Regions from separate parts of the Pseudomonas sp. LB3P93 genome, predicted to be linked through region 1. Evidence: predicted binding sites of a transcription regulator. Region 1 holds the regulator's gene; each other region holds the start of a gene.
The links. The regulator sigma-54, encoded in region 1, starts transcription at its own class of promoters, with help from an activator protein. The targets are predictions, from matches to a motif close to ANTGGCATNNANNTTGCTNT.
Positions count from the first base shown of each region.

Region 2: a site for sigma-54 is predicted at 2,483-2,502, ahead of glnA (glutamate--ammonia ligase). Genes of this name have one in related genera too.
Region 3: a site for sigma-54 is predicted at 2,588-2,607, ahead of ACYZT8_RS09025 (circularly permuted type 2 ATP-grasp protein). Genes of this name have one in related genera too.
Region 4: a site for sigma-54 is predicted at 2,629-2,648, ahead of ACYZT8_RS09315 (CmpA/NrtA family ABC transporter substrate-binding protein). Genes of this name have one in related genera too.

Region 1 is NZ_CM142713.1:1,023,250-1,027,630, forward strand. It holds gene rapZ (RNase adapter RapZ) at 1-812, opposite strand, end outside; gene ptsN (PTS IIA-like nitrogen regulatory protein PtsN) at 815-1,279, opposite strand; gene hpf (ribosome hibernation-promoting factor, HPF/YfiA family) at 1,292-1,600, opposite strand; gene ACYZT8_RS04375 (RNA polymerase factor sigma-54) at 1,675-3,168, opposite strand; gene lptB (LPS export ABC transporter ATP-binding protein) at 3,353-4,078, opposite strand; gene lptA (lipopolysaccharide transport periplasmic protein LptA) at 4,078-4,381, opposite strand, start outside.
Region 2 is NZ_CM142713.1:302,451-306,831, reverse strand. It holds gene typA (translational GTPase TypA) at 1-674, opposite strand, end outside; gene thiI (tRNA uracil 4-sulfurtransferase ThiI) at 814-2,268, opposite strand; gene glnA (glutamate--ammonia ligase) at 2,599-4,005, shown strand; gene ACYZT8_RS01385 (DUF4124 domain-containing protein) at 4,303-4,381, shown strand, end outside.
Region 3 is NZ_CM142713.1:2,012,578-2,016,958, reverse strand. It holds gene ACYZT8_RS09035 (transglutaminase family protein) at 1-187, opposite strand, end outside; gene ACYZT8_RS09030 (alpha-E domain-containing protein) at 184-1,134, opposite strand; gene ACYZT8_RS09025 (circularly permuted type 2 ATP-grasp protein) at 1,147-2,556, opposite strand; gene ACYZT8_RS09020 (ribonuclease E inhibitor RraB) at 2,955-3,296, opposite strand; gene ACYZT8_RS09015 (hypothetical protein) at 3,510-3,743, opposite strand; gene speE (polyamine aminopropyltransferase) at 3,960-4,381, opposite strand, start outside.
Region 4 is NZ_CM142713.1:2,080,948-2,085,328, reverse strand. It holds gene rlmKL (bifunctional 23S rRNA (guanine(2069)-N(7))-methyltransferase RlmK/23S rRNA (guanine(2445)-N(2))-methyltransferase RlmL) at 1-489, opposite strand, end outside; gene rmf (ribosome modulation factor) at 1,018-1,233, shown strand; gene ACYZT8_RS09320 (quinone-dependent dihydroorotate dehydrogenase) at 1,517-2,536, opposite strand; gene ACYZT8_RS09315 (CmpA/NrtA family ABC transporter substrate-binding protein) at 2,768-3,979, shown strand; gene ACYZT8_RS09310 (ANTAR domain-containing response regulator) at 3,995-4,381, shown strand, end outside.

The DNA of each region.
Region 1 (4,381 bases):
TGCAGGACCTGGCCCAGACGTTCGGTCAGGTAGACGGAGCGGTGATGCCCGCCGGTGCAGCCAATGGCAATGGTGACATAAGCGCGGTTGCTGGCGGCAAAGCGCGGCAACCACTTGAGCAGGTACGTGGAAATGTCCTGGAACATCTCTTCGACGTCCGGTTGGGCCGCCAGGTACTCGGCCACCGGTTGATCCAGCCCGGACTGCTCGCGCAATTCCGGCTTCCAGTAAGGGTTGGGCAGGCAACGCACATCGAAGACCAGGTCCGCATCTACCGGCATGCCACGCTTGAACCCGAAAGACTCCACCAGGAACGCAGTGCCGGCTTCCGGCTGGTTCAACAGCCGCAGCTTGATGGTATCGCGCAGCTGATACAGGTTCAGGTTGGTGGTGTTGACCTTGAGGTCGGCCAGGTCGGCGATAGGGCCCAGCAACTGGGACTCGTCTTGAATCGCCTCGGCCAGCGAGCGATTGGCGTTGCTCAATGGGTGGCGACGACGGGTTTCCGAAAAGCGTTTGAGCAGCGTTTCTTCGTCGGCGTCCAGATACAGCACATCACACTTGATATGCCGACTGCGGACTTCTTCCAGCAGTTCCGGAAACCGCGACAGATGACTTGGCAGGTTGCGCGCATCGATGGATACGGCAACCAGCGGTTGTGCCAGCTCGGTATGAATCAGCGCGCGCTCGGCCAGTTCCGGCAGCAATCCGGCGGGCAGGTTGTCGATGCAGTAGTAGCCGTTGTCCTCGAGAACATCGAGTGCGGTACTTTTACCTGAGCCGGAACGGCCACTGACAATGATCAAGCGCATGATTACTGACCGTTTTGCTCGTCCAGGACAACCTGATACAAGGCTTCATTGCTCGGGGCGCTGCGCAGTTTTTCGCGCACTTCCTTGCGATCGAGCATGCTGGCGATCTGGCGCAGTAGCTCCAGGTGCGCATCGGTGGCGGCTTGCGGGACCAGCAGAACGAACAGCAGGTCAACCGGGGCGCCGTCGATGGCGTCGAAATCGATGGGGGCGTCCAGGTGCATCAAGGCACTGATGGGCGAGTTACAACCCTTGAGGCGGCAGTGGGGGATGGCGATGCCGTTTCCAAAACCGGTCGAGCCAAGTTTTTCACGGGCGATCAGAGCCTCGAAGACATCTTGCATCTCCAGATCCGGGACTTCTTTATGGATAAGGTTGGCAATTTGCTCGAGGGCTTTCTTTTTGCTGCCGCCCGGCACGTTCACGAGGGAACGGCCGGGGGTCAGGATGCTTTCAAGTCGGATCATGGGTTGGGAGTGTTAACGACCGGTCGCGCCCTGGAGGAGGCTCTGGGTCTTTTCCTTATGCTTTTTGAGTTGTTTATCGAGCTTGTCGGTGAGTGCGTCGATCGCCGCGTACATATCAGTATGTTCCGCGTTGGCGACCACTTCATTCCCGGGAATATGCAGCGTGGCTTCGATTTTCTGCTTGAGCTTTTCGACCGTCATCGTGACCTGCACGTTGGTGATCTTGTCGAAATGCCTCTCTAATCGTTCGAGTTTTTCGCCGATGTAGGTGCGAAGAGGTTCGGTCACTTCCAGTTGGTGTCCACTGATGTTGACTTGCATACAGCTTCTCCTTCGTTGCCAGTGCATAAAGCGGCAGGCAGAAATGCCTGCCACTGGAACGCTGTGGCGTGGCTCTACATCAACCGCTTGCGTTCGCTCGAAGGCGCGATCCCGAGGGATTCGCGGTACTTGGCGACGGTGCGGCGAGCCACCTGAATGCCTTGTGCCTCCAGTAAACCAGCGATCTTGCTGTCACTCAACGGCTTTTTCTGATTTTCCGCAGCAACCAGTTTTTTGATGATCGCGCGGATCGCTGTGGACGAGCATTCACCGCCTTCGGAGGTGCTGACGTGGCTGGAGAAAAAGTATTTCAGTTCATATATGCCCCGAGGGGTATGCATGAATTTCTGCGTGGTCACCCGTGAAATCGTTGACTCATGCATCCCCACCGCTTCGGCGATGTCATGCAGCACCAACGGTTTCATCGCTTCGTCGCCGTATTCCAGGAAGCCGCGCTGATGCTCGACAATCTGGGTGGCTACTTTCATCAGGGTTTCGTTGCGGCTTTGCAGGCTCTTGATGAACCAGCGGGCTTCTTGCAACTGATTGCGCATGAACGTGTTGTCGGCGCTGGTGTCGGCGCGGCGCACAAAACCGGCGTATTGGGCGTTGACCCGCAGCCGTGGTACGGATTCCTGGTTCAGCTCGACCAGCCAGCGCTCGTTGTCCTTGCGCACGATCACGTCAGGAACAACGTATTCGGCTTCGCTGGATTCGATCTGCGAGCCTGGACGCGGGTTGAGGCTCTGCACCAGCTCGATCACCTGGCGCAGTTCATCTTCCTTGAGCTTCATGCGGCGCATCAGCTGGCTGTAGTCGCGGCTGCCGAGCAGGTCGATGTAGTCGCTGACCAGACGCTTGGCTTCGGCCAACCAAGGCGTCTTGGCGGGCAGTTGGCGCAGTTGCAGCAGCAGGCATTCGCCCAGGTTGCGGGCGCCAATGCCGGCAGGTTCGAATTGCTGGATGCGGTGCAGGACGGCTTCGATCTCGTCCAGTTCGATGTCCAGTTCCGGATCGAAGGCCTCGAGAATTTCCTCGAGGGTTTCGTCCAGGTAGCCCTGATTGTTGATGCAGTCGATCAGGGTCACGGCGATCAGACGATCGGTGTCGGACATCGGTGCCAGGTTCAGTTGCCACAGCAAATGGCTTTGCAGGCTTTCGCCGGCCGATGTGCGGGTGGTGAAATCCCACTCGTCGTCATCGTTGCTCGGCAGGCTGCTGGCGCTGGTCTGGTAGACGTCTTCCCACGCGGTATCGACGGGCAGTTCGTTGGGAATGCGCTCGTTCCAGTCACCTTCCTCGAGGTTATCCACCGTGGGGGCGGTTTCCTGGTAGGAGGGTTCCGAAACATCGGCGTTGGGTAGTTGTTCGGCTTTGTCGGCCAAGGGGTCGGCGTTATCGAAGTCGTCGCCTTCTTCCTGGCGTTCGAGCATCGGATTGGACTCCAGGGCCTCCTGGATTTCCTGTTGCAGGTCCAGGGTCGACAATTGGAGCAGGCGGATGGCCTGTTGCAGCTGCGGTGTCATCGTCAGCTGCTGGCCCATTCTCAAGACTAGCGATGGTTTCATGGCAGGGGCTTAACACCTTATTCGCCGGCGCACATGCGCCATCCACTACAGGGCGCCGGAGCGCCAAACATAAGCAAATTATATGCCCGAAACTGCAGCGTTTGCCTAGAGCGCTGTAACAATAAAAAAGTATTGATTTTTTATCGAGACAAGCGCTCGGACAATCAGCCAGACACCTCAGTGCTTAAAGGCGGAACTCATGGCCCAGATACACTTCCTTGACCAGTTCGTTGGCCAGGATGGTGGCGGAGTCACCTTCAGCGATCAGCTGGCCATCATTGACGATGTAGGCGGTTTCGCAGATGTCCAGGGTTTCACGGACGTTGTGGTCCGTGATCAGCACGCCAATGCCTTTGGCCTTGAGGTGATAGATGATCTGTTTGATGTCGCCCACCGAAATCGGGTCCACACCGGCGAAAGGTTCGTCGAGCAGGATGAATTTCGGGTTGGTGGCCAGTGCCCGGGCGATTTCCACACGGCGACGTTCACCACCGGACAGGCTCATGCCGAGGTTGTCGCGGATGTGGCTGATATGGAATTCCTGCAGCAGGCTTTCCAGCTCCTTGCGACGATCGGCTTTGTCGAGTTCCTTGCGGGTCTCGAGGATGGCCATGATGTTGTCGGCCACCGACAGTTTGCGGAAGATCGACGCTTCTTGCGGAAGATAGCCGATACCGGCCTTCGCACGACCGTGCATCGGCTGGTGGCTGACGTCCAGGTCGTCGATCAGTACGCGACCCTGATCGGCCTGCACCAGGCCAACGATCATGTAGAAGCAGGTGGTCTTGCCGGCGCCGTTAGGACCCAGCAGGCCGACGATCTGACCGCTGTCGATGGACAAGCTGACGTCACGCACGACCTGTCGGCTCTTGTAGCTCTTGGCCAGATGCTGAGCTTTCAGAGTTGCCATTACTGGGCCTTTTTCTCGTCGGTTTTCGGCTTGGGCTGGATCACCATGTCAATGCGCGGACGCGACTCGGTGACCTTGCTGCCCGTAGCACGCCCGGCGCTCGCAAGCTTTTTCGCGGTGTCGTAGACGATTTTTTCACCTTGGGTGACGTTGTTGTCCTTGTCGACAACTTTTGCCTTATCGATCAGCACGACGCGATTTTGCGAGGCGTGGTACTGGATAGTCACACCCCAGCCCTGAACAGGCTTGGTGTCACCGGCAGTTTGCAGTTGCTCGAAGTAGGCGAGGTTGCCCACCGAAGTC
Region 2 (4,381 bases), 720 kb from region 1:
CGGCCAACGCCGATGATGCCCAGGAAGCTGTTGTAGTCCAGTGCCGAGATTTGCATCTGGAACGGACCGTCACGGTCAACTTTCGGCGCAGGTACGTTGTCGACGATCGACTGGTACAGCGGGGTCATGTCTTCAGCCATGGCGGTGTGTTCCAGACCGGCAATGCCGTTCAGGGCCGAGGCGTAGACGACTTTGAAGTCCAGCTGTTCTTCGGTAGCACCGAGGTTGTCGAACAGGTCGAAGATCTGGTCCAGAACCCAGTCCGGACGCGCGCCTGGACGGTCAACCTTGTTGATGACCACGATTGGACGCAGGCCGGCTTCGAAAGCCTTCTTGGTCACGAAACGGGTTTGCGGCATAGGGCCGTCTTGAGCGTCAACCAGCAGCAGAACGGAGTCAACCATCGACATTACGCGTTCAACTTCGCCGCCGAAGTCGGCGTGGCCCGGGGTGTCCACGATGTTGATGTGGTAGCCGTTCCAGTTGATGGCGGTGTTTTTCGCCAGAATGGTAATACCGCGCTCTTTCTCCTGGTCGTTGGAGTCCATCACGCGCTCGTCGTTGAGCTCGTTGCGCTCCAGGGTGCCGGATTGACGCAAGAGTTTGTCTACCAGGGTGGTCTTACCATGGTCAACGTGAGCAATGATGGCGATGTTGCGTAGATTTTCGATCACTTGTGTATCTCGATCAGAGGATTCGGTGTGCTGACAGGTCGTGGCAGCGATTAACAGTAGAGTCAGGCCTTGCCGTTACAGCTTGACGGCAGAGTCGGGGGGCCGGTGACGCAGGCCACAGGCAAACAGCCCCGGGCTCTTAGCTCGGTCGATAAACGCGCACATTGGCATGCCCCTCACTGAGCAAATGGTGGGCATGCAGGCGACTCATCACGCCTTTGTCGCAATACAGCAGGTACTGGCGAGTAGGGTCCAGTTCCTTGAAACGAGCGTTCAATGCATAAAACGGCATCGTTTGTATGTCGATGCCAGCCAAGTCCAGCGGGTCGTCTTCAGCGGCGTCCGGGTGACGGATGTCGATGACGATCTGACCGGCCAGCGCTTCGCTGACTTCTTCAATCTGCACATCCTGGCCCAATTCGTCGATCACGCGATCGATCGGCACCAGTTTGGCGTTCTCGAGCGCACGCTCAAGGACTGCCATGTCGAACTGTTGTTCTTCGTACTCCACGCGCGGACGCTTGGCGTGGGTCTTGGGGTTCACCGAGATGACCCCGCAGTATTCCGGCATGTGCTTGGCGAAGTCGGCAGTGCCGATTTCGTTGGCCAGGTCGATGATGTCCTGCTTGTGACTGGCGATCAGCGGACGCAAGACCAGCTTGTCGGTCACGCAGTCGATCACGGACAGGTTCGGCAGTGTCTGGCTCGACACCTGGGAAATCGCCTCGCCGGTAACCAGCGCATCGATGTCCAGCCGATCGGCAATACGGGAAGCAGCGCGCAACATCATACGCTTCAAAACTACACCCATATGACTGTTATCGACTTTCCCGAGAATTTCTCCCAGTACTTCTTCGAATGGCACACTTACAAATAACACGCGTTGGGAGCTGCCGTACTTCTTCCAGATGAAGTGCGCGACTTCCATGACGCCCAGTTCATGGGCCCGTCCGCCTAGATTGAAGAAGCAGAAATGGCTCATCAGACCACGGCGCATGATCTGGTAAGACGCAACGGTCGAATCGAAACCGCCAGACATCAGCACAAGCGTCTGTTCCAGGGCACCCAGCGGATATCCACCGATGCTGTTGTGCTGGCTATGGATCACGAACAACCGTTTGTCGCGAATTTCGATGCGGACTTCGATTTCCGGCTCTTTAAGCGAGATTCCGGCGGCGCCGCACTGACGACGCAGTTGGCTGCCGACGTATTTCTCGACGTCCATCGAACTGAATTCATGCTTGCCGGCACGTTTGCAGCGCACCGAAAAGATCTTCCCGGCCAACGCATCACCGAAGTGCTGCTTGCACTTGGCGACGATATCGTCGAAGTCGCCCAGCGGGTATTCGTCGACTTGCAGGAAATGCGCGATGCCCGGCATGCAGCTCAGGCGCTCGGTCATCTCCTTCAGGGCTTTGGGCTCGCTGACGCGTGTTTCCAGCTCGAGATTGTCCCACACACCGTTCACCACCACAGCCGGGTCCAGGTCGCGGAGCACGGTACGGATGTTTTTGGCCAACTGGCGGATGAAACGCATCCGTACCGGGCGGCTCTTGATGGTGATCTCGGGGAAGACTTTTACGATTAGTTTCATGAAAACAGCGCGCGCTGGGCCAGCCGAAAAAGGGGGGCGCGGATTATAGCGGAAATTGCTCAAGGTTTAACCAGTTAATGTGCAGAAGGTTTTGCGCGCACCAAAACAGGTCATTTGTTGTTTTTGACGCTACATTGTAGGGCGAGATTTTCAGCTTTCAGACGCTTTGTGCCTTTATAAGCGTGTTATTGGGGCAAAAAACCCATGGTGGGGCACTGGCATGCAATTTGCTCCCTTGTGAGGCAGGTTGCCTTGGCAGAGTATTCGCGCCGGCATCACCCACATTCTAAGGGCATCCACTACTAAGCCCGAAGCCACCCGGAGGACACTATGTCGAAGTCGGTTCAACTCATCAAAGATCATGACGTCAAGTGGATTGATCTGCGCTTCACGGACACCAAAGGCACTCAGCACCACGTGACCATGCCGGCTCGCGACGCGCTGGATGAAGCTTTCTTCGAAGAAGGCAAAATGTTCGACGGTTCCTCCATCGCTGGCTGGAAAGGCATCGAAGCTTCCGACATGATCCTGCTGCCGGACGACAGCACTGCCGTTCTCGACCCGTTCACCGAAGACCCAACGCTGATCATTGTGTGCGACGTCATCGAGCCGTCGACCATGCAAGGCTACGATCGCGACCCACGTGCGATCGCCAAGCGTGCCGAGGAATACCTGAAATCGACCGGTATCGGCGACACCGTATTCGTTGGCCCGGAGCCTGAGTTCTTCATCTTCGACCAAGTGAAGTTCAAGTCCGACATCTCCGGTTCGATGTTCAAAATCTTCTCCGAACAAGGTTCCTGGATGTCCGACCAGGACATCGAAGGCGGCAACCATGGCCACCGTCCAGGTATCAAAGGCGGTTACTTCCCGGTTCCACCGTTCGACCACGACCACGAAATCCGTACCTCCATGTGCAACGCCATGGAAGAGATGGGTCTGGTCATCGAAGTTCACCACCACGAAGTGGCAACTGCCGGTCAGAACGAAATCGGTGTGAAGTTCAACACCCTGGTCGCCAAGGCTGACGAAGTTCAGACCCTGAAGTACTGCGTGCACAACGTTGCTGTCGCTTACGGCCGCACCGCGACCTTCATGCCTAAGCCTCTGTACGGCGATAACGGTTCGGGTATGCACGTTCACTTGTCCATCGCCAAAGATGGCAAGAACACCTTCGCTGGCGAAGGTTATGCCGGCCTGTCCGACACCGCTCTGTACTTCATCGGCGGCATCATCAAGCACGGTAAGGCCCTGAACGGCTTCACCAACCCGTCGACCAACTCCTACAAGCGTCTGGTCCCAGGTTTCGAAGCTCCGGTAATGCTGGCCTACTCGGCTCGCAACCGTTCCGCTTCGATCCGTATTCCTTACGTGTCCAGCCCTCGCGCTCGCCGTATCGAAGCGCGCTTCCCGGATCCGGCAGCCAACCCGTACCTGGCCTTCGCTGCCCTGGTAATGGCCGGCCTGGACGGTATCCAGAACAAGATCCACCCTGGCGACGCAGCTGACAAAAACCTGTACGACCTGCCGCCTGAAGAGGCGAAAGAGATCCCACAAGTTTGCGGCAGCCTGAAAGAAGCCCTGGAAGAGCTGGACAAAGGTCGCGCGTTCCTGACCAAAGGCGGCGTGTTCTCCGATGATTTCATCGACGCTTACATCGCTCTGAAAAGCGAAGAAGAAATCAAGGTACGCACCTTCGTACACCCACTGGAATATGAGCTGTACTACAGCTGCTGATCCGGTAGCGCCTGCGCAAGCGGCGTGACAAAAAGAGGCCTCCTTCGGGAGGTCTTTTTTATGCCCACGATTAAGCGATCACTGAAAAACCCTGTGGGAGCGGGCTTGCCCGCGATGGCGTCGGCACATCCAACAGTAATGTTGGCTGATACACCGATATCGCGGGCAAGCCCGCTCCCACAGGGTTTTGTGGTGCTTGGGAGATCTCTGTAAATCATGCCCAAATGTTTACAACTTGGGACAACCGCCACCCCTGACCTATGCTGCAACCCAACGCTTTCGTTTCTGGTCGATTTTATGGGTCGTGGTTTTCTTTTGATGTTGCTGCTGATCGCTCTGCCCGCCGTAGCGCAGATCTATAAGTACACCGACGCCT
Region 3 (4,381 bases), 990 kb from region 1:
TGGTCAGCACGTGCAGGATGTTGCCGAACGGATCGAGTTGCGCGCGCACCGGGCGTGGCAGGTCGAGTTGCCAACTGAGCACGTGCTGACGCTCGCTGTCGTGGGGTGTCAGTCGCAAGTACTGGATGCTCGCCCGCACCTGATCTTCGTAGTGATAGGTGGTTTCGTGGCTAATGGAAAGTCTCATGCAGCCTCCAGGTAGGAACTGTGAATGGCGTTACCCAACTGGCGCACCAGCGGGATGAATTCGGTCAGCCAGGCGTGCAAGCCTTCGTCGAGAATTTCGTTGATGCCGGTGTAACGCAGGCGCGCGTCCATCTCCGCCGCCAGACGTTGCGCGGGGCGGCCGTTGGCCCCCGGCAGTTGGGCGAGGATCTGGTCGATTTCTTCGGTGCAGGCGCGCAGGGAACGTGGCACATCGGCGCGCAGCAACAGCAACTCGGCCACATGCCGGGCGCCGGGTGCGTCGCGGTAGATCTCGGTGTAGGCCTCGAACGACGACAACGCCCTTAATAAAGCGCTCCACTGGTAATAGGCGTGAGCGGTGCCATCGCTGACCGCTTCGGCCTGGTCGCCGGCCATTTCGTAACGGGCGTCGAGCAGGCGCAACGTGTTGTCGGCCCGTTCGATAAACGTTCCCAAGCGAATAAAGCGGAACGCATCGTTACGCATGATCGTGCCGTAGGACGCGCCACGGAACAGGTGGGAACGTTCCTTGATCCACTCGCAAAAGCGGCTCATGCCGTAACGACTCAAGCCCTGCTCGGCGATCCCGCGAATTTCCAGCCACGTGGCGTTGATGTTTTCCCACATGTCGGCGGTGATTCGACCCCGCACCGCATGAGCACTGGCCCGCGCCGAGCCGAGGCAGCTGTAGATGCTCGCCGGGTTGGCCGCATCCAGGGCAAAGAAATGCAGCAGCCGTTCGGCGTGCAAGTCACCGTGGCGCTCCAGGTAATCGTCCAGAGTGCCGGTGATCAACAGCGGCATGGCCAGTTCGTGCAGGCCGTCGCCGCGACCATCCTGCGGCATCAGCGACAGCGAATAACTGATGTCGAGCATCCGTGCGAGGTTTTCCGCCCGCTCCAGGTAACGCGACATCCAATACAAATCCGAGGCAGTTCTACTTAACATGGCAAGCTTCCTTCAATCCTCGACCACCCAGGTGTCCTTGGTTCCGCCGCCTTGGGATGAGTTCACCACCAGGGAGCCTTCACGCAGGGCGACACGGGTCAAACCACCGGGCACAACCCGGGTTTCGCGGCCAGACAAAACAAACGGACGCAGGTCGATGTGGCGTGGCGCAATGCCGTTTTCGACAAAGGTCGGACAGGTCGACAGGGACAATGTCGGTTGCGCGATATACGCGTGAGGCTTGGCTTTGATCCGCGCGCGGAAAGACTCGATTTCCGCCGCCGTCGCAGCCGGCCCCACCAGCATTCCGTAACCGCCGGAGCCCTGGGTTTCCTTGACCACCAGGTCTGGCAGATTGGCCAGCACGTGGGACAGTTCAGAAGGATTGCGACACTGGAACGTCGGCACATTCTTCAGGATCGGTTCTTCGTCCAGGTAGAAACGGATCATGTCCGTGACAAACGGATACACCGACTTGTCGTCCGCGACCCCGGTGCCGATGGCATTGGCCAGCACCACGTTGCCGGAGCGATAAGACGACAGCAGCCCTGGAACGCCGAGCATCGAGTCCGGGTTGAACGCCAGCGGATCGAGGAACGCATCGTCGAGGCGACGGTAAATGACGTCGACGGCTTTCGGTCCGTCCGTGGTGCGCATGAACACCTTGTCGTCACGCACGAACAGGTCCGCGCCTTCCACCAACTCGACGCCCATCTCCCGTGCCAGGAAGGCATGCTCGAAAAACGCGCTGTTGAAGCGACCCGGCGTCAGCACCACCACGCTCGGGTTATCGATCGGGCTGGAGCTTTTCAGGGTGTCGAGCAGCAGGTTCGGATAGTGATCAATCGGTGCGATGCGCTGGGCCGAGAACAACTCGGGGAACAGGCGCATCATCATTTTGCGGTCTTCGAGCATGTAGCTCACGCCGCTGGGTGTACGCAGGTTGTCTTCAAGCACGTAGTACGTGCCGTCGCCATCGCGCACCAGATCGACGCCGGAGATGTGCGAATAGATATCGCGGTGCAGATCCAGCCCTTGCATCGCCAACTGGTATTGCTCGTTGGCCAGCACTTGCTCGGCCGGGATGATGCCGGCCTTGATGATGCGCTGCTCGTGGTAGAGGTCGGCGAGGAACATGTTCAACGCCTTGACCCGCTGGATACAGCCGCGCTCGACGATCCGCCATTCACTGGCGGGGATGCTGCGCGGGATGGTATCGAAAGGAATCAGGCGCTCTGTCCCCTGCTCGTCACCGTAGAGCGTGAAGGTAATCCCGGCACGATGAAACAGCAGATCGGCCTCGCGTCGCCGTTGTGCCAATAGCTCGTCAGGCGTCTCGGCCAGCCAACGGGCAAACTCCCGATAATGCGGGCGGACCTGGCCGCCGGCATCGTACATCTCATCAAAATAGGTGCGGATCATGCCGTACTCCTTGTCACCCGGACATCTAGGCTTCGCAAGGCCCGTGCCATCGGCAGAAACGCTTTGTTATCAACCAGTTGGATAATGACGCCGTTTGCACCGCACCAATCCTGTGCAGCAAATGCCCCACGCTGATCGCCCCCGCTTCATTGCAAGGCGACGTTGTCGCCTATCACCAGCATAGTCAGAGTTGATTTCACTGCCCGGGAGTCGATGCGGATAATCCGCGCATTCTCTGCAAAACCTGAACGAACTTCCCTTTAGCCGCCTGCTCAGGCGGTTTTTTTTGCGCCGGATTCTTGTTTCAGGGTTTTGCCGAGGGGATGTTCCGAGCGCCACAAACGAAAACGGCCAACCCGAAGGTCAGCCGTTGCTGAGCGTTGTCACTGTTCATAAGCTTATGCGAGTAGCCCTCGTACCTCCTGCTTGACGCCCCATCCTTCGATGATGCCGCCCAGAGGCTCGACCACCGCCTCGAAGTCCTGCTCAAAGTCGCCAATGCCGTCATAGGTGGCGTACATCACTTTGCTCAGTTCCAGGGCCCACGCGCCGTCATCACGCACGCTGATTTGTGCATTCAAGGATTCACCACAGTAATGCCCTGCCGCCCTGCGTGCCCGCTCCTCGTCCGGGAAAATGGCGTAGAACTCGATGGGATGGAATCGTGAAAAGTCGAAACCGCCTTCTTTCATGCGGCGCAGCACGCTGCTGCTGATGTCTTCTTGATAGGCTGTGCTCATGAAACGTCCCCCTCAAATTGATGGATAGACTTTCCGTATTCCCGGCACTCGCAACCGATTGGTGCGAGCGATGCGGCAACAGCGTTGCCGGTGGGAAGCAAGCATGTAGCTGACAAGACCAGACCTTAGCGATCCGTTCGCTGATCTCGCTTGCAGAGTAGCCCCAAGACAGAGGCGCTGCCAAGGCCTGGATAGGATTGAGACAGGAGATGTTCAGATTGGCGTGATGCCGAGAATTTGTATGCTGTTCTGGGTCTTGAGACTTTTGACGGTCGCATCGGCAGTTCGCCCTTCCAGATCATTCAGATCCAGTTCGGCAGCGACAGGAAGGAGCCGGGCCTTGATGAGTTTGGCGGCATGCTCGTTGTCCGGGCACTCCTCGCACTCGAAGACTTCATCGACCGTTTCACCGTGATCATCCACGAAAGTGATTTTCCACTTTTGCATCAGTGCCTCCTCGAACAAACCCGCAAATGGGCTTACAACCATCTGGACTTTTGGCCTGACTGATCGTTCCCCCGGATTACCGCACACAAACATGAAAAACACGGTCCCTGCAGGAGCTGGCTTGCTAGCGATGCAGACGCTGCGGCTTGTCTGACACACCGCGTCGATCCAATCGCTAGCAAGCCAGCTCCTACAGGGGGTGCGTACATCTTCAGTTTAGTCGTTGCTTGGCTTGTTCACCGCTTGCAGCACGTATTGCGGCAAGGCGAAGGCGCCGATGTGGATTTCCGGGTTGTAGTAGCGGGTGATGATGCCGCTGCCGGCGAAACGCTGTTGCAAGGTTTCACGGGACAATTTGCGGTAGGCGGTGTTCGTCGCGCCCCAGGCAAAGGTCATCGATCCACCGATGTAGGTTGGCACGGCGGCCTGATAGAAGTGCCAGTCCGGGAACAGGCTGCGCAGGCGACCTGCGGTGGTTTTGACTTCTTCGATCTGCATGAACGGGGTGCCGTTCTGGGTGACCAGGATGCCGCCTTCGTTCAGGCAGCGACGGCAGGCCTGGTAGAAGTTTTCCGAGAACAGCACTTCACCCGGACCGATCGGGTCGGTGGAGTCGGAAATGATCACGTCGAATTTTT
Region 4 (4,381 bases), 1.1 Mb from region 1:
GTGCAGGCTGTGGCCGGAGAGGTCGAGGGAGAGGATCGCTTCACCACGGTCCAGGCGCAGGTGAATGCGCAGGTCCGGGTTGAGTTTGTCGATGGACGGACGGTCGCCTTGCGGGGTGCGCAGTTTGTCGACGATGGCGTCTTTGACTTTCAGGGCGCCGAAGTGAGTGTTGTCGATGCCCGAGCCGTGACCGCTGAACTCGACGGCCAGGGTGCCGTCATTGAGCATGTGGTCTTGCCACTCGATGTCGAGCACGCCGTGGTACAGGTCTTCGGCGTCTTTCATCGGGAACCGCTTGAGCACCAGCAGCACCCGGTTCGCCAGACGCGACCACAGGCACAGGCGATAAGCGGTTTCCATGGTGGCCATGCCGCGCACGGCCGAAGTGTGCTCACGCGCTTCTTCAAGGCCAAGCCCGACGGCTTCCTCGATGAGCAGGCCTTCAAGGCCTTTTGGGCAAGTGAGGAAGATTTCGAATTGATCGGACATTGGAATTTCAGAGCCTTTCTAAGTGAACCGGCAACGCATTGCCGGCCCGGTTTTCAATCAGGCGCTTTTCTAAAAGAGCGCCCGCGTGGCACGAAGGTGTGCCGTCCCACCCGTGCTGCTCAGGTTAGAAGAGCTTAGATGCACGGGCAGATAAAAAAGTTGAAGCAACAAAATGTCATAAGTCGACCCTTCGTCGAATAGTCATCCTGCTCAACAGGAGCCATTCTCACTAAAGGATTAACCCCATCATCCTGCGGGGGGCCGATCATACAGGGCTTTGACCAATAAACACGGGACAAACATCGCGTTACTTATGGCCTTAGCATCTTTCTGGTTACGTTCTTATGACAAAACGATCATTCCCTCGATGTGACGCATTGGTTAGAACTCAACACAGGTTGACGTCGCAACGGCGTCAACACCTTGGCTCGCGACGCCGGCAGCGAGCCCCAACGGCAGGATTTTTTCTGCCAGACCTCAATTGAGGTCGACGCGATAAATACAGTCAACAAGTGAGGGCAACACCCTATGAGAAGACTTAAGCGTGATCCGTTGGAAAGAGCATTTTTGCGCGGATATCAATATGGCGTTGGTGGCAAATCCCGTGAGCTTTGCCCATTTACTCTACCGTCGGTACGTCAAGCCTGGATTAACGGCTGGCGAGAAGGACGCGGCGACAACTGGGACGGTATGACCGGCACTGCGGGAATCCATAGACTCAACGAACTTCACGCCGTCGGCTAACACAGGGCACACACTCCGACACGACAATCTGATTACGTAACGACTTACCACGCACGCCCCATCCGGGCGGCGGGCTCCGGCCCAGGGGCTCCTTCGAGGAGCCCTTTTTTATGCCTGCTGAAAACTTACGCGAGTGAAATCGCTTTTGTGGCGAGGGAGCTTGCTCCCGCTGGGCTGCGAAGCGGCCCCAATACAGTCAACCTTGTAAGTCAGGAAAAACACGACTGCTTCGCAGCCGAGCGGGAGCAAGCTCCCTCGCCACAAAGGCTCGCTCCTACAGGGTTCAGCGTAGGGCGGCGATAGCGTCGACGGACTCGCGAATCAGCGCCGGGCCTTTGTAGATAAAGCCGGAGTAAAGCTGCACCAGGCTCGCGCCCGCAGCGATTTTCTCGGCCGCGTGCTTGCCTTCGGTGATGCCGCCCACGGCGATGATCGGCAAGCGGCCGGCCAGTTCTGCGGCCAGTACCTTCACGGTGTGGGTGCTCTTGTCGCGAACCGGTGCGCCGGAAAGACCGCCCGCCTCGTCACCGTGCTCCATGCCTTCGACGCCCACGCGGCTCAGGGTGGTGTTGGTGGCAATCACTGCGTCCATCCCGGTTTCGATCAACGCCTGCGCGACCTGCGCGGTTTCTTCATCGGTCATGTCCGGCGCGATCTTGATCGCCAGCGGTACATGTTTGCCGTGGCGCAACGCCAGTTCCGCGCGACGGGTCGCCAGATCGGCGAGCAATTGCTTGAGCGAATCGCCGAACTGCAGGCTGCGTAGGCCCGGGGTGTTCGGCGAGCTGACGTTGACCGTCACGTAGCTGGCGTGGGCGTAGACCTTGTCCAGGCAGATCAGGTAATCGTCGACCGCGCGTTCAACCGGGGTATCGAAGTTCTTGCCGATGTTGATGCCCAGCACGCCCTTGTACTTGGCCGCCGCCACGCGGGCCAGCAGGTGATCGACGCCGAGGTTGTTGAAACCCATGCGGTTGATGATCGCCTCTGCATCCGGCAGACGGAAAATCCGTGGTTTCGGGTTGCCGGGCTGCGGACGCGGGGTGATGGTGCCGATTTCGACGAAGCCGAAACCCAGCTGGGCGAAACCGTCGATGGCCGCGCCGTTCTTGTCCAGACCGGCCGCCAACCCTACCGGGTTCGGAAACTCCAGCCCCATGACGTTCACCGGCATTTTCGCCGGCGCCTTGCACAGCAAGCCGTTGAGGCCCAAACGCCCGCCCGCGCCGATCAGGTCCAGGGACAGATCGTGGGAGGTTTCCGGGGAAAGTTTGAACAACAGCTGACGGGCCAGGGTGTACATGGGCGGTTTTGACTCGAATGGCGGCGAAATGAGGCGGCGATTATAGCCGGGCATCGCGGTCGCAAGCGAGGCGCGCAACAAAATCAGCGGGCGATGGCATATGCCTTGCACCATCACTGGCATCAGCACTCATGCCAACGACGGGATGAGTCGAAAGACAAAGGCGTCGTCACTTGGCCTTGCCCTGGCAAGCAGCCCGGTACGACGCTTTTTTTTGAAAGGTGTTCAGCCATGAATGAAACCACAACGGGTCCATTGGCCTGGGTCAATGGCAGCGATGCCCCGGAAAAGACCGAAATCAATCTGGGCTTCATGGCCCTGAGTGACTGCGCCTCGGTGGTGGTCGCGGCTACGCAGGGTTTCGCACAGCCTTACGGCCTGACCCTGAACCTCAAGCGCCAGTCGTCCTGGGCTAACTTGCGGGACAAACTGGTCAGCGGCGAACTCGACGCCGCCCACAGCCTGTACGGCCTGATTTACGCCGTGCATTTGGGCATCGGTGGCGTGGCGTCGACCGACATGGCGGTGCTCATGGGCCTGAACCAGAACGGCCAGAGCATCAACCTTTCTCATGGCTTGCAAGCCTTGGGGGTGACCAGTCCTGAAGCACTGGACCGGCACGTGCACCAAAGTCGCCCAAAACTGACCTTCGCCCAGACATTTCCCACCGGCACACACGCCATGTGGCTGTATTACTGGCTGGCGAGTCAGGGTATTCATCCGTTGCAGGACGTCGACAGCGTAGTGGTGCCGCCGCCGCAAATGGTCGCGCACCTGCAAGCCGGGCGCATCGATGGCTTTTGCGTCGGCGAGCCGTGGTCCGCCAGCGCGGTGAAACAGAATCTGGGGTTCACGATGGCGACGAGCCAAAGCATCTGGCCCGATCACCCGGAAAAAGTTCTCGGTTGCACCCGCGCTTTTGTCGAGCAATATCCCAACACCGCCCGGGCGCTGGTGATGGCGATCCTCGAAGCCAGTCGCTTCATCGAAGACAGCAGCGAAAACCGCCGCAGCACCGCGAAGTTGTTGAGTGCGCCCGAATACCTCGATGCGCCGCTCGATTGCATCGAACCGCGCTTGCTCGGAGACTACGCCGATGGCCTCGGCAATCGTTGGCAGGACCCGCACGCGCTGCGCTTCCATGCGAGCGGTGAGGTCAACCTGCCGTATTTGTCCGACGGTATGTGGTTCATGACCCAGTTCCGCCGCTGGGGCTTGTTGCGCGACGACCCGGACTACCTCGGTGTGGCCCGTCAGGTCCAGCAACTAGACTTGTTCCGTGAGGCCGCCAGCGCAGTCGGGGTTGCCGCCGGGAGCCAGGAAATGCGCAGCAGCCAGTTGATCGACGGCAAAATCTGGGACGGCTCCGACCCGACCGGCTACGCCCGCAGTTTCAAGCTGCACGCCATGAGCGACAGCTCACCCCTTCTCGCCAGCCGCTGACAGGAGACTGCGAATATGTTGCGTATCCTGCTGATCAACGACACCGCGAAGAAAGTCGGTCGCCTGAAAGCGGCCCTGACCGAGGCCGGGTTCGAGGTCATCGATGAATCCGGCCTGACCATCGACTTGCCCGCGCGCGTCGAAACGGTGCGCCCGGACGTGATTCTGATCGATACCGAGTCACCGAGCCGCGATGTGATGGAGCAAGTGGTGCTCGTGAGCCGCGACCAACCGCGGCCGATTGTGATGTTTACCGACGAACATGATCCCGATGTGATGCGCCAGGCGATCAAGTCCGGGGTCAGTGCCTACATCGTCGAAGGCATTCACGCACAACGCTTGCAGCCGATTCTCGACGTGGCCATGGCACGCTTTGAAAGCGACCAGGCCCTGCGTGCCCAA